DNA from 2 places in the Pectobacterium sp. A5351 genome. Region 1 is predicted to be linked to the other one. Evidence: predicted binding sites of a transcription regulator. Region 1 holds the regulator's gene; the other holds the start of a gene.
What was found. Region 1 encodes ArgR, which controls arginine synthesis, uptake and breakdown. Its sites were predicted from a motif close to ANTGAATAAAAATACANT; they were not measured.

Region 1 (8,187 bases):
GACGTCGTTTTGATCAACCAGCTTGGGCATTACATCATCAGCGGCGGAGGAAAACGTATACGCCCAATGATTGCTGTTCTGGCCGCCAGAGCCCTCGACTATAACGGTGATAAACATGTCACTGTTGCTGCACTGATCGAGTTTATCCATACCGCAACGCTGCTGCATGATGACGTGGTAGACGAATCTGACATGCGCCGGGGTAAAGCAACGGCCAACGCCGCCTTTGGCAACGCCGCGAGTGTGCTGGTTGGGGATTTCATTTATACCCGCGCCTTCCAGATGATGACCAGCCTCGAATCGTTACGCGTGCTGGCGCTGATGTCAGAAGCAGTAAACGTTATTGCTGAAGGCGAAGTCTTGCAGTTAATGAACTGCAACGACCCGGATATTACTGAAGAAAGCTATATGCGCGTCATTTACAGCAAAACGGCACGTTTATTTGAAGCCGCCGCGCAATCTTCATCCATCCTTGCAGGCGCAACGCCAGAGCAAGAAAAAGCGCTTCAGGACTATGGCCGCTACCTGGGCACCGCGTTCCAGTTAATTGACGATCTGCTTGATTACAGTGCAGACGGCAAAACACTGGGCAAAAACACGGGCGACGACCTCAATGAGGGCAAACCAACGCTGCCGCTGCTGCACGCCATGCGTAATGGTAATGCAGAACAGAGTTCGCTGATTCGTCAGGCAATTGAAGAAGGAAACGGGCGCCATCTTCTGGAACCGGTGCTTGCCGCCATGCAACAATGTGGTTCGCTTGATTACACACGTCAGCGTGCAGAAGAAGAGGCAGATAAAGCGATTAGCGCATTGCAGCAGTTGCCAGAAACGCCATACCGTATGGCGCTCGAAGGCCTTGCCCACTTAGCCGTACAGCGCGATTTCTAATCGTGGTGTGAGGTACTTGCCTGATAACGTAATCACCGTTAACTCAATCGTAAGTAGCGCTGCCTTGCAGCGCTACTCGTTCGCAGACTAGGCAGTCTGGTCGATGGTGACATCATCCAGCCGAGACAACATCGCTATCGTCCCTTCACGCAAGATGAAATTAATCAGTCGGGTTCGTTCATCAACGGAAAGTTGATGGAAAATATGCACCCACGATGACATCAGCGTTGGCTCATTATCGATACGATAATATTCTGTTGGCGGATTCTCTTTTACTAGCAGAGAGTTCCTGACCTCGTTCGGCAAACTGCGAATAGAATATTCGACACCACGCCCTTGAACCCCTTTCCTTCTGCGCTTTTCCCAACCGTCGTCTCGCGCCCGTTTATTCAGCCCCTGCGGTGACTTCGGCAATCCACCTACGCCAACCAGCTCACTTGTTGCAAACCATTCTTTGTCCATACTCGTCACTCCCTTGTTTGTTTTGAACAGGCATTACGTCAACTCGCCCAAAAGTTTCCATATAATAGACTATAATTACCTAAACCGCTAACTTTTACACGTTACCGGCACACCTAAGTAATAAAGAAATGATTAAATCCCGTGCAATACTGAAACATCGCAGCCAGAGCAATACGGCAAATCAAAATAAAATGCAGGCCCCTTCTTCAGCACAGATTGGCAATCGAAAAACCTGCTCTCCATGATTCAGTCAATCATCCATTGATAAGATCGGTTCTTCATCCGACGGTGTAATACCCAACTGGCTCAGCGTAGTTGACACGCCGACTCGAAGGATATAAGCAATCAGATCATCTCTTTCTTTTTCAGACAGTTGTTGATAAATCTGCATCCATACCGCCAAGGCCGCGGGCTGTTTCGTCGAGTAGTCAGAAGGCTCGATTTCGAGTAATAGGGATTTTTTTACTATATCCGGTAAGCTGTGAATTGAGTACTCCACTCCTCTTCCCTGGACGCCTTTACGGCGACGCTTCTCCCATCCATCCTCACGGGCGCGCTTATTCAATCCTTGTCTTGATTTCGGAAGGCCGCCGACTCCAACCAATTCGCTGGTAGCAAACCACTCTTTTTTCATTGCCTTTCATCCTGATAGTGCCATCCCTAACAAAAACGCGCTTATTTGGAAATTAATTGAGAATTTTAAGGAAAATTAATGCTATATTATTTCCAAATAGTAATGTCATGTTAGCTCGGCATATAACTAACATCCGTTATTTATACCACTAATCTACAGTCGTCTTATAGCAAATAAGGGAAGGAATATGATTTTAAGGAAACAAGACTGGCATCCCGCTGATATCATTGCTGCACTGCGCAAGAAAAACACGACGCTGGCGGCAGTATCGCGAGCGGCCGGATTAAGCTCATCAACGTTAGCTAACGCCCTCTCACGCCCCTGGCCCAAGGGGGAATGGCTTATTGCTGATGCGTTAAATATTCACCCCTCAGAGATTTGGCCAAGCCGATACTACGATCCGGAAACCAATGAGCTTATCGACAGAAAAAAACTCATCCGCCCCGATTAAAAAAGAAAAGCCGGAGATCACTATCTCCGGCTTTTTATTCAACGTCACGTATTACAAGAATTTCAATGATTAATTCTTGATGAACGTCTCGCCTAGCTCAATATCCTGCTTCAACGTATCCAGCATGCTGCTAAGCGCGTTTTGCTCAAAAGCACTTAATGTGCCGATGTCTTTACGCTCTACGACGCCGTCTTTGCCCAATAGCACCGGCTGAGCGAAGAAGCGGGCATATTTGCCATCGCTTTCAACGTATGCACATTCCACCACACCGCTTTCGCCTTGCAGTGCACGAACCAGAGACAAACCAAAGCGTGCAGCAGCCTGACCCATAGACAAAGTGGCCGATCCGCCACCTGCTTTGGCCTCAACAACCTCGGTGCCCGCATTCTGAATACGCTTGGTCAGATCGGCCACTTCCTGCTCACTGAAGCTGATACCAGGAACCTGAGACAGCAGTGGAAGAATCGTCACACCAGAGTGTCCGCCGATAACTGGCACATTAATATCCTGTGGCTGTTTGCCTTTCAGCTCAGCAACGAAGGTATTGGAACGGATGATATCCAGCGTGGTAACGCCGAACAGTTTGTTTTTGTCATACACTCCAGCTTTTTTCAGCACTTCAGCAGCGATGGCAACGGTCGTGTTCACTGGGTTAGTGATAATACCGATGCAGGCTTTCGGGCAGGTAACCGCAATTTGCTCAACCAGATTACGCACAATTCCCGCATTGACGTTGAACAGATCGGAACGATCCATACCAGGTTTACGTGCCACACCAGCAGAGATCAGCACGATATCCGCGCCAGCAAGCGCAGGTTTAGCATCTTCACCGCTATAGCCTTTGATCTTCACTGCTGTAGGAATGTGGCTCAGATCGACAGCAACACCCGGCGTGACCGGAGCAATATCGTAAAGGGATAGTTCTGAACCTGAAGGAAGCTGGGTTTTGAGGAGGAGTGCGAGTGCCTGACCGATACCACCTGCTGCTCCGAGAACTGCAACTTTCATCCTAAACTCCTTATTATCGTAAAATAAAAAAGTGCCGTGAATTCATTTGGTTATAAACAGAATATAAAAAATGGGGATAAGATCAGTCTACTCACCTTTCTGCAAATGACATGAGAGACAAAAATACGCTATGTCTCTAATAATAAATCAAAAACAACCATTCGTTTGAAAGGTAAGTAAAGTTAATAAGCTATTGAGCTATAACGCGGTGTTCATTCACGTGCAATTAACCGGTGCGCTACATTACACCGATCAATGGCGTCCAAACAACATCATTCTGATAACATTTAATTTACTTTTATGTGACGCAGGACGCATTTCTCGGACTACTCACGGACCGAATTTTTGTGAAAACAGCGACTAGCACATATCTGAGGAAATAGACTGGAATTATAGGCGATTTAATTGCATAAAAATTCACACAACTGCATAATAGAAGGATTAACCATAACAATTAATCCGGTGCAGAATGCGAAATTCGACAAAACAAGAAGACCTCGTTAAAGCGTTCAAAGCGCTGTTAAAGGAAGAGAAGTTCAGTTCCCAAAGCGAAATTGTTCAGGCATTGCAAGACGAAGGATTTGAAAACATCAACCAATCCAAGGTGTCACGCATGCTAACGAAATTTGGCGCCGTGCGCACACGCAATGCAAAAATGGAGATGGTGTATTGTCTCCCAGCCGAACTCGGCGTTCCTACTACCTCCAGCCCGTTGAAGAATCTTGTGCTAGACGTGGACTATAACGATGCGGTCATCGTCATCCATACCAGCCCAGGAGCCGCGCAGCTCATCGCCCGTCTGTTGGATTCACTCGGGAAGTCAGAGGGAATCCTCGGCACCATCGCGGGGGATGACACGATCTTCACCACCCCGGCAAGAGGCTTCAGCGTCAAACAGCTTTACGAAGCTATTCTGGTGCTCTTCGAACAAGAGCTGTAACTCACTCGCCCGCTACCGTTTTTATTACTCGTTTTTTACTGGGTATTTTCGCTACGTTTTCTTTGCTACGTGTAGGATCGCTACACGTAGCAATTATTGCCAAAACGCTTACACCGCGGGCAGTTCAGCCAATGGCCAACGTGGTCGAACGGATACCCCCAGCGTCTGACTGGCGCCATGCATCAGACGTACACTGCCCGCATAGGCAATCATCGCACCATTATCCGTACAGAATTCAGGACGCGCATAAAACACTTCGCCGCCACGTTTTGCCATCACTTCACCTAAGCGCTGGCGTAGCGTCCGGTTTGCACTCACGCCCCCCGCCATGACCAGTCGCTTAAAGCCCGTTTCATCCAGCGCACGACGACACTTGATCGCCAGTGTATCCACAACGGCATCTTCAAATGCACGAGCAATGTCGGCACGCGTTTGATCATCATCGCCGTTGCTACGAATCGTATTGGCTGCAAACGTTTTTAGCCCAGAGAAGCTGAAATCCAGACCGGGACGATCGGTCATTGGGCGAGGAAACGTAAAGCGCTGCGGATCACCCGCCTGCGCCATTTTCGACAACATCGGGCCACCGGGGTAATCCAGCCCCAGCAGTTTCGCCGTCTTATCAAATGCTTCGCCCGCCGCGTCATCAATCGATTCGCCCAGCAAACGGTATTCACCAATGGCCGTCACGCTGATGAGCTGCGTATGTCCACCAGAAACCAGCAGCGCCACGAAGGGAAACGCCGGTGGATTATCTTCCAGCATCGGTGCCAGTAAATGCCCTTCCATATGGTGCACAGGAATCGCCGGCACACCCCAGGCAAACGCCAGAGAGCGGCCGACTGTCGCCCCCACCAATAACGCGCCAACCAAACCAGGGCCGGCGGTATAAGCCACGCCATCGATATCACTCGCCTGCAACCCGGCTTCACGCAGCGCCGCCTGAATTAACGGGACCGTTTTACGCACGTGATCGCGTGAGGCAAGCTCAGGCACTACGCCGCCGTAATCCGCATGTAATTTGACCTGGCTGTATAACTGATTGGCGAGCAAACCGGTTTCTGTGTCATAAATAGCCACGCCGGTTTCATCACAGGATGTTTCGATACCCAATACGCGCATTGCTGTTCCTACTTTGATGACGATACAAGCGCTCGTTGAATGCCGCTTGCTTCAAACTGTGGATAGTCTACCATAAGCGCCCTGATTTCTGCGCTGGCCGTGGTTGGGTGTTTTATGATCACCACAATGCTTTACAAAGGCGTCACGTTTGCAGTAGAATTCCGCACCATTTTGAAAAGGCTGGCACAAGGCCAGCGGCAAACCGAATTTATTGAGGTGAGAGGCACATGCCGGTAATTAAAGTACGTGAAAACGAGCCGTTCGACGTAGCTCTGCGTCGCTTCAAGCGTTCCTGTGAAAAAGCAGGTGTTCTGGCTGAAGTTCGTCGTCGTGAGTTTTATGAAAAACCAACGACCGAACGTAAGCGCGCTAAAGCTTCTGCCGTGAAACGTCACGCGAAGAAACTGGCTCGAGAAAACGCACGCCGCACTCGTCTGTATTAATTTTCAGGAGGGTTTCCCTCCAACGCGTGATTAATCCGCAGACTTAGCAGTTGCATACGAAGGCCGTGCTTTCCGAAAGGAAGCGCGGCTTGTTGTCGTTTATAAGCTATATCTAATGTAACCACCTTACAGAAAGATATACATCAGGGGCTTATGGCTGGACGAATCCCACGCGTATTTATTAATGACCTGCTGGCTCGCACCGACATCGTCGATCTCATTGACGCGCGCGTCAAACTGAAAAAGCAGGGCAAAAACTTCCATGCGTGCTGTCCATTCCATCACGAAAAAACCCCCTCATTCACCGTAAACGGTGACAAACAGTTCTACCACTGTTTTGGTTGTGGCGCACACGGCAACGCCATTGACTTTTTGATGAATTACGATCGTCTCGAATTCGTTGAAACCATTGAAGAACTGGCCACCCAATACGGCCTCGAAGTGCCTTATGAAAGCGGCACTGGCCCAACCCAGTTAGAGCGTCATCAGCGGCAAAGTCTGTACGAATTGATGGGACAGCTCAGCGGGTTCTATCAACAAGCACTAAGCCAGTCAGTCGGTACGCCAGCGTTGCAGTATCTGCAACAGCGCGGTTTAAGCGCAGAGGTTATCAGCCATTTTGCGATCGGCTTCGCCCCGCCCGGCTGGGATAACGTCTTAAAGCGCTTTGGCCGCAATAATGATGACCGCAGCACATTGAACGATGCCGGCATGCTGGTGACTAACGATCAGGGCCGAACGTACGACCGCTTCCGCGAGCGAGTGATGTTCCCCATTCGCGACAAACGGGGGCGAGTGATTGCTTTCGGCGGACGCGTATTAGGCGACGGTACGCCAAAGTACCTTAACTCGCCGGAAACAGAGATTTTTCATAAAGGTCGCCAGCTGTACGGCCTGTATGAAGCGCAGCAAAGCCACGCGGAGCTAAAGCGACTTTTGGTTGTTGAAGGCTATATGGATGTGGTGGCGCTGGCGCAGTTTGGTATTGATTATGCGGTGGCGTCGCTGGGTACTTCGACGACCGCCGATCACATTCAGTTACTCTTTCGCGCCACCGATCTAGTGGTGTGTTGTTATGACGGAGACCGTGCCGGCCGCGAAGCGGCATGGCGCGCACTGGAAACTGCGCTACCCTATTTGAACGATGGTCGTCAGCTACGCTTTATGTTTCTGCCGGACGGTGAAGATCCCGACACGCTGGTACGTAAAGAAGGCAAAGCCGCCTTTGAACAGCGCATGGAACACGCTCTGCCGCTGTCGCAGTTTCTGTTTGAAACGCTGCAACAGCAGGTGGATATGAGTTCGCCCGATGGCCGTACCAAGCTCAGCACGCTGGCGCTACCGCTAATAGGCCAGGTACCGGGAGAAACGCTGCGGCTGTATTTACGCCAGCAGCTCGGCAACAAGCTGGGCATTTTGGACGACAGCCAGTTGGACAGGCTACTGCCGAAAGTGGCAGAGCAGGCGCAGTCTTACCAACCGCCGCAACTAAAAGTCACAACTATGCGTATACTTATAGGACTTTTAGTACAAAACCCCAGGCTGGCGGCAGAGGTTCCTGACCTCGCGCTGGAAGGGATTGAAGAAGACAAAGTGGCTGGTTTATCGCTGTTTCAGGATTTGGTGAAAACCTGTAACGCCAGCCCGGGAATGAACATGGGTCTGCTGTTGGAAAAATATCGTGACAGCAAATACCGCAAGCAACTTGAAACCATGGCTTCATGGAACCATATGATCGTAGAGGAAGAGCTCGACGAGAAGTTCAGAATCAGTCTGGCAGAGCTCTACGATCAGCTGTTGAAACAGCGACAAGAAACATTGATTGCCCGTGACAGAACGCACGGGCTCAACGCCAAAGAAAAAAAAGAGCTTTGGTCGTTGCAACTGGCGTTGACCAGAAAACACTGATACAGAGGCTTAATTGCCGATAAATAGCAGGGTTGAGCCCTGCAAAGAGCCGCTACAGGGGCCGCGGCGATAAGAAAAATACCCCTAATGCTATTGTTAGCGAACTACGCTGACCGACACCAACCCAAATACTCTGAAGTGTGGATACCGTCTTATGGAGCAAAACCCGCAGTCACAGCTGAAGCTGCTTGTCACCCGTGGTAAGGAGCAAGGCTACCTGACCTATGCTGAGGTCAATGACCATCTGCCGGAAGATATCATCGACTCGGATCAGATCGAAGATATCATCCAGATGATTAACGACATGGGCATCCAGGTGATGGAAGAA
Region 2 (8,187 bases), 850 kb from region 1:
CGAATGGCTTCAACCACCGCTTCACCCACGATATGGTGCGCTTCACGGAACGGAACGCCTTTCGCGACCAGATAGTCTGCCAGCTCCGTCGAGTTCGCGTAGCCTTGCTCAGCCGCTTCTTTACAGCGCGGACGTTTAACCTGAATGCCTTCCAGCACCAGACCCGCCATCATCAGGCAGTCGTGCCAGGTATCCAGCGCGTCAAACAGCCCTTCTTTGTCTTCCTGCATATCTTTGTTATACGCCAGCGGCAGGCCTTTAAGCGTCATCATCATGCCGGTCAACGCACCCTGTACGCGGCCGCATTTACCACGAATCAGCTCCAGCGCATCCGGGTTTTTCTTCTGTGGCATCAGGGAAGAACCGGATGTCACACGGTCAGACAGCTCAACGAACGCCGCTTCACCGCTGTTGAAGAAGATCAGATCTTCGGCAAAACGCGACAGGTGGATCATACCGATCGAGGCATCAGACAGCAGCTCCAGTACATGATCGCGATCGGAAACCGTGTCCAGACTGTTACGCGTGGCCGAGGCAAACCCGAGCCAGCCCGCCAGTTGCTCACGGTCAATCGGATAAGCCGTTCCCGCCAGCGCGCCGCAGCCCAGCGGGCTGACATCCAGACGCTTCAGCGTATCTTCCAGACGGCTTTCATCACGCGCCAGCATCTCGTGATAGGCCAGACACCAGTGTGCAAACGTCACCGGCTGTGCGCGCTGCAAGTGGGTGTAGCCCGGCATCACCGCATCCTGATTCGCTTCCGCCGTCGTAACCAGCGCCTGACGCAGCTGGCGTACCGACAGCAGCAGTTCTGCAATCTGCGCCTTGCACCAGAGTTTCAGGTCGGTTGCGACCTGATCGTTACGGCTACGACCGGTATGCAGTTTTTTACCTAAATCGCCGACTTTCTCGATCAGGCGCTGTTCAACCCAGCTGTGAATATCTTCTGCATCGCTTTGCAGGATCATCTCAGGATCGGCTTGAACCTCAACCAGCAGGGCATTCAGCGCCTGTTCCAGTTGCTGCTGTTCCTGTTCGCTGAGCACATTGACCGTCACCAGCGCTTTCGACCAGCCGATCGAGCCAACGATGTCCTGTTCCGCCAGACGGTAATCAAACCGCAGTGAGTCATTAAATTGTTTAAAACGCTGGTCTGCTGCCTGACTAAACCGACCGCCCCACAAAGCCATAATCCTTACTCCCAAAAATATCATTCACGTTGGTATCGCATCATGCCATACCCAGAAACGACTTACGCCAGAATACGCGTACCAATCGCCACGCCGTTGAACAGCGCAGGTAGCTGCTCGGCATGACGCCAGCTGGCGATATCAACCGGACGACCCAGCGCACGCGCGGCATCCAGCGCGGCGTTAACCTTAACAATCATGCCGTCGGTAATGATGCCCTGAGCAATCAGCTGCTCGGCTTTCTCTGCCGTCATTTCGGCAATACGCTGGCCTTTACCGTCCAGAATGCCGCTCACGTCAGACAACAGGATTAAATCCGCGCCCAGCGTTTGCGCCAGTGCCGTCGCCGCCTGGTCGGCGTTGACGTTCATCAGGTCGCCCTGCGCCGTAATACCGATGGAGCTGACAACAGGCAGGTAGCCCGCAGACAGCAGCGTGTTCAGCAGCGCAGGCGATCCCGCTTCTGCTTTACCCACAAAACCTAGCGCTTCATCGAGCTGCGTGACCGTCGTGCTGCCACCATCGCCCAGACACAGGCCGACCGCGTTGATGTCATGCTTTTTCGCCCATGACAGCAGCGTCTTGTTGGCGGAACCCGCCAGCGCGCCGGTGATGATGTCGATCTGATCGGCAGGCGTGACGCGCAGGCCGCTTTTCTTCACGACAGGCAGCGACAGTTTCTTCATCAGCTCATCCACCAGACAGCCACCGCCGTGCACAATCACCAACGGACGCTGATGTTCCTGACGGTAAGTCACCAGCGCAGTGAACAGACGCTCCAGCGCTTCTTCGCTATCCAGTAAAACGCCACCTAATTTGATAATTAACGGATTCATTATGCTTCGCGCCTCGAAATGTCGGGACCAGTAGTCATTAAATTAACGATTGGGTTTCAGGGAAACCAAAACGAATGTTCATGCATTGCACAGCCTGTGCCGCTGCGCCTTTCAGCAAGTTATCTTCGGTCGCCACGACGATCAGGTGCTCACCGTCAACGGAGAAACCGATATCGCAGAACGGCAGGCCGACAACGGATTTCAGCGCCGGAACGCCCTTATCATACAGGCGTACCAGTGGCTTATCGTGATAGGCATTGTGGTAGGCTTCGGCGACATCCTGCTGCGTAACGCCCGGTTGCAGGCGGCAGGTGATGGTTTCCAGAATACCGCGAGCGAAGTTGCCCAAATGCGGCGTGAAGATCACTGGCGTGCCGAGGTGCGTTGAAATTTCAGGTTCATGGCGGTGGTTGAAAATGCCGTAGGGTTGCAGGCTAACTTCACAGAAGCTGCTGGTCAGCGACGCTTTACGCCCTGCCCCGCTCACGCCGCTCACGGCATTAATCACTGGCCACTGTGCCGGATTCAGCAGTTGTGCATCCAGCAGCGGCTTCAGCGCCAACTGCGCAGCCGTGGGATAACACCCCGGCACGGCAACCAGCTGTGCCTGTTTTACGCTTTCAGCACGCCATTCGGCCAGCCCATAAACCGCTTTTGCCAGCCAGTCAGGGTGCTGATGCTCAAAACCATAATAGCGACGATAAAATTCGGCATCCTGCACGCGAAACGCGCCGGACAAATCAAAAACGGTGCAGCCTGCCGCCAGAAAAACAGGGGCCAGATCGTGGCTGACTTTGTGGTCGGTCGCCAGAAACACGACATCCACACCTTTCGCCGCTTCTTCAGAATCGGTCAGCGGTTTTACCGGTACATCAATGATGCCTTTGAGCTGCGGATGTAAATCAGAAATCAATTTTCCTGCATCGACACTTTGCGCAGAAACCATCAAAGCGGTTATGTTCATCTGTGGGTGACGGTTCAGGTAGAGCGCAAGCTCCGCGCCGGTATAACCACTTGCACCAACAATCAGCGTATTCAGCATGGGATCCGTATACCTTCTTACTTATCTATGGAACAGGTAACAGGGCTCACCAGCGTCGGTACGCAGTTCACCCGCGAAGCTCAGTGAAAGTGACGAATCGCCATCGCCGTACCTTTGGGTTTCCTTTCACCGCGCGTTATTGTATTTTTATTCACAATAAATGCATGAATATTGATACTATCCTAACCAGAGGCTGTCAACAGTGAAGATGAATTTACCCCCTTTTATTGAGCTATATCGGGCACTAATCGCTACACCGTCCATCAGTGCCACCGACAGCGCGCTCGATCAAAGTAATCAGACGTTAATCAACCTGCTGGCAGGCTGGTTCGGCGATCTCGGCTTCCATGTTGAAGTCCAGCCAGTTCCCGGCACCCTCAATAAATTTAATATGCTGGCGCGAATTGGTGAAGGAAAAGGCGGTTTATTGTTGGCAGGGCATACCGATACCGTCCCCTTCGACGATGGCCGCTGGACGCGCGATCCTTTCACACTAACCGAACACGACAATAAGCTGTACGGCCTGGGTACCGCGGATATGAAAGGGTTCTTTGCCTTTATTCTTGATGCCTTGCGCGACATCGATCCGACCAGGCTGACAAAGCCACTCTATATTTTAGCGACAGCCGATGAAGAAACGACGATGGCCGGCGCCAAGTATTTCTCCGAATCCACACAGATTCGCCCGGACTGCGCCATCATCGGCGAGCCAACCTCGCTGCAACCAGTGCGCGCCCACAAGGGCCATATGTCCAACGCGATCCGTATTCAGGGGCAGTCCGGTCACTCCAGCGATCCTTCACGCGGTGTGAATGCGATTGAGCTGATGCACGAAGCGATTTCCCACCTGCTGGTGCTGCGCAACACCCTACAGGAACGCTATCACAACCCGATTTTCCACATCCCTCACCCCACCATGAACCTCGGCCACATTCACGGCGGCGATGCTGCTAACCGCATCTGCGGCTGCTGTGAACTGCATATGGATATTCGCCCGCTGCCGGGCATTACACTTAACGATCTGGATGGGCTGCTGTCAGAAGCGCTTGAACCTGTCAGCCAGCGCTGGCCGGGTCGGTTAACCATCAGCGAACTGCATCCGCCGATTCCCGGCTATGAGTGCCCGCCCGATCACCGTCTGGTGTCAGTCGTAGAGAAGCTGCTGGGGACGAAAACGGAAATCGTGAACTACTGCACCGAAGCACCGTTTATTCAGACACTGTGCCCGACGCTGGTTCTGGGGCCGGGATCGATCGAACAGGCGCACCAGCCGGATGAATATATTGATACCAAGTTTATCAAGCCGACGCGGGAGCTGATTTCGCAGGTGATTCATCACTTCTGCCACCACTGATCCGACGCAAACGGCCTTGTCAGCGACGCTGGCAGGGCTATTTTGAGACAGTCCATGAAAAAGAAAGATTTCATCGCGCAGGATTTACTGAGCAAAATCTATCAGCACACCGACCCACTGCCGGAAAAGCTGCCGCCGGAACGTCAGTTGGCGGAAGAATACGGCGTGTCGCGCTTCACCATTCGTCAGGCATTGGAAAAACTCGCCAGCATCGGCGCGATCCATATGGTGCAGGGCTCAGGCAACTTCATTAATCAGGGCGTACGCAGCAACCCGCTGGTGTATAACTCGATTACCGAAAAGAAATTTAATCAGATTTCATTCCGTCTGCTCAGCCTGCATAAGCGCCTGCCGACTCGGGAAGAACAACAGGTATTTGCGATCGGCGACAGTGAATTTATCTGGGAATTCAGTCGATTACGCTACGTTGATAACCGCAAGGTACAGATCGAAATATCGAAAATGCCCGCTGCGGATTTCCCAGAGATGAATCAGAAGATTATTGAAGGTTCTATTCAGCAGTATGTGCTCAGCAAGGGCTATGCGATTTCACACTACCTGACACATTATCAGGCAGTTAACGTCACCAAAGCTCAGGCTGAGCTGCTGGACTGCAAGAAAGGCACGGCCGCGATGCATATTCTTAATCGCGGTATTTTACAGGGCGGTCGCGTGTACGAATCGAGCGATATTATCGACATCAACTACACCTGTACCTACGTCATCCCCTTAAACCTCGATAACCTAACCTTCCGCCAGTCGCCGTGACGCTGACTTAGGGCGTATGCATCGTGCCATCAGGCAGGCGGCTCTGTGTCCATTCGTGCGGACGATAGACGACGGGGAACTGCCGCGCCGCGTCCAGATCGATCCCGACACCAATGCCGGGGCGCTCAATCGGATACAGATAGCCCTTCTCCGGTTCTACCGCCTGCGGGAAGACCTTGCGGGTATTTTCCGGGTAAGCGACAAACTCCTGAATGGCGGCATTGTGCAGGTGGATATTGAGGTGAATGTTGACCGCCGCGCCGATAGGCGTCATATCAGGTGGGCAATGCCACGCCAGCCGAACACCAAAGTTCTGACAGAACGCACCCAGCTTCAGCGCAGGTGTAATCCCGCCAATCTGTGAGACATGGCAGCGAATGAAATCAATCTGCCGGTTAATCACCAGATTCTGCCACTCGGCAGGATTATTAAATAGCTCGCCCGTCGCCAGCGGCACCGCGCTCTGGCTGCGGATCTGCGCCAGCCACTCGTTTTGCGCAGGCGGCAAAATATCTTCGATGAAATAGGGACGATAGGCTTCTACTGCTTTGGCGAACTGCACGGCCTGATTCGGGAACAGGCGCTCATGAACATCATGCAGGATGTGGAAGCGATCGCCGTATTTCTCGCGCAGCGCACGGAACATGGCGATCGTGTTAGCCATGTACTGATCCTGATCGTAATAGGCTCCCTCCGTTGGCTGGCGCGTACTGTGCAGCGCGTCAGAATTGCCACCATAGAACCCTAACTGACAGCGGATATGACGATAGCCCTGCGCATACAGCCGTTCTACTTCCTGATACAGCCCGTCCAGCGTATCGCTGGCAGCATGACTGTAGGCCGCGATCGCATCGCGGGATTTCCCACCAAACAGGTGATAAAGCGGCATATCCGCCAGCTTGCCCTTGATGTCCCACAGCGCCATATCGACGCCCGCTACCGCATTGTTGATCACCGGCCCGTTACGCCAGTAGGCGTTAACCATCATCATGTGCCACAGATCTTCGATATGGTTAGCATCTCGCCCGAGCAGAAGCGGTTTGAGGTACTCGTCGACCATCGCTTTTACGGCCAGCGGGCGCTGCTGGAAGGTCGCACAGCCATAACCCGTGACGCCCTTATCTGTGTAAACCACCACCGTCACTAAATTATGGCGGTCAGGGCGAGTAACAAGACATTCAATGTCAGTAATGATTGTCGGTAACACAAAAATATCCTCCGACGCATTTTCCGGAATAGCGATAACCGGCAAAGATGCAGTCTAAAAATCAGTTTCTTTTTTGTTTTCTACTTATTTTTTCTTTTATTGTAAATCTCTTATTTAAAATAATTATTTTGGTTTGGAAAAGCCATCGAATTAACAAAAAAACCAGACCAATTATTGAATAATGGCAATAAACACCCCATTACAGGCTAATCGTGTGATGAACCTCATGTTTTATTGGTTTGTTTTTTATTTTTTAAGATTTTACTATCTGAGGAAATAATTCGGCCAAAAATAACATAAGGTCATGTTGGGGGTTTATTCCATGGGAAAAAATGACGTTATTCAGTCAATCATTAAACTGGTTGGTGGAAACGAAAACATTAATAAAGCCTGGCACTGTATGACGCGGTTGCGGTTTGATTTAATTGATGAAAGTAAAGTGCAAACCGAGGCGATCAAAAATCTGCCCGGTATATTAGGTGCGCAACACCAGAGTGAACAGTTTCAGATTATTATCGGGCCACAGGTCAATGAGTATTACGAACTGCTGAACGCCCAGCTTTCGCCTACAACGACATCGCAGCCAGACGTACAGAAGCAGAAGAAGGGGCTGATTTCGCTGTTCATGGATACGGTTTCCGGTGTGTTCGGCCCAATCGTTCCCGCCATCGCTGGCGCAGGGATGATCAAAGGGCTGCTGGCAGGGCTGATTGCCTTGAAAGTGGTCTCTGCCAAAACCGATACCGTGATCGTCCTCGACCTGATCGCCAGCGGTGTGTTCTATTTCTTACCTTTCTTCCTCGCCATCTCCGCAGCCAGGATATTTAAAACAAGCGAATATCTGGCAGCGGCCGTTGCAGCCTGCCTGATGTACCCGTCATTGATAGAAGCGGCGAAGGCTCTAGCCAGCAATAGCCCTAATGCGGTCAGCGCCTTTTACTTCATGGGTGTGCTACCCATTCCGGTGTTCAATTATGCTGCTAGCGTCATCCCAGTGATTTTCTCCGTGCTGGCACTGAGCTATATCCATCGTTGGGTCGACCGCATCATGCCTTCGGTGCTGAAAACCGTATTTACCCCAACGCTGACGCTGTTTATCGCCGCACTGGTGTCGCTCACCATTATCGGGCCATTCGGGATTTATCTCGGTAAACTGCTGGCGCTGTTTATTCAGAGCCTGTTCGATGTGTCGTCTATTTTTGCTGGTTTCGTGGTCGGTGCGATTCGGCCTGTCGCTATCCTGACTGGCATGCATCACGCGATGACGCCAATCGCGCTGCAAAATTTCAGCAATCAGGGCTTTGATATGCTGATGCCAATGATGTGTATGGCTAATATGGCGATTGCGGGTTCCACGTTTGCCATCTACTTCCATGCCAAAACCCGTCAGGACAAATCCGTCGTGCTCTCTGCTGGGGTGTCTGCGCTGCTCGGTATTACCGAACCTGCACTCTTCGGCGTACTGACCAAGTATAAAAAAGCGTTTATCTCCGCCACCGTTGCCAGCTCCATCGCCTCGGCCTTTATCGCGTACTTCGGTGTCCGGCTGTATGGCTACATCTTGTCGAGTATTTTCAGCCTGCCGGCCTATATCGGCCCGTACTTTAGCTACGCCGTTTCCGGCATGGCCATCGCTATCGTGCTTTCCTTCACGCTGACCTACATCCTGGTTGTCAGAGCCTCCAAACAGTCGTAACCGCACTCGCGGGGCCGTTGCGCCCCGCCATCCCCCTCCCTAATTAGCTATCCTAATATCCGCGCCCCTGTAATTAAATTTCACAAATTGCCAA

Region 2: a site for ArgR is predicted at 3,207-3,224, ahead of argC (N-acetyl-gamma-glutamyl-phosphate reductase). Genes of this name have one in related genera too.

What each region holds. Positions count from the first base shown of each region.
Region 1 is NZ_CP116477.1:590,049-598,235, reverse strand. It holds gene ispB (octaprenyl diphosphate synthase) at 1-891, shown strand, start outside; gene O1Q74_RS02765 (DNA-binding protein) at 979-1,353, opposite strand; gene O1Q74_RS02760 (DNA-binding protein) at 1,604-1,987, opposite strand; gene O1Q74_RS02755 (helix-turn-helix domain-containing protein) at 2,175-2,438, shown strand; gene mdh (malate dehydrogenase) at 2,508-3,446, opposite strand; gene argR (transcriptional regulator ArgR) at 3,916-4,386, shown strand; gene tsaD (tRNA (adenosine(37)-N6)-threonylcarbamoyltransferase complex transferase subunit TsaD) at 4,495-5,508, opposite strand; gene rpsU (30S ribosomal protein S21) at 5,736-5,951, shown strand; gene dnaG (DNA primase) at 6,105-7,859, shown strand; gene rpoD (RNA polymerase sigma factor RpoD) at 8,014-8,187, shown strand, end outside.
Region 2 is NZ_CP116477.1:4,143,945-4,152,131, forward strand. It holds gene argH (argininosuccinate lyase) at 1-1,190, opposite strand, end outside; gene argB (acetylglutamate kinase) at 1,253-2,026, opposite strand; gene argC (N-acetyl-gamma-glutamyl-phosphate reductase) at 2,064-3,068, opposite strand; gene argE (acetylornithine deacetylase) at 3,271-4,422, shown strand; gene O1Q74_RS19120 (GntR family transcriptional regulator) at 4,477-5,190, shown strand; gene O1Q74_RS19125 (starvation-sensing protein RspA) at 5,198-6,397, opposite strand; gene O1Q74_RS19130 (PTS transporter subunit EIIC) at 6,720-8,093, shown strand.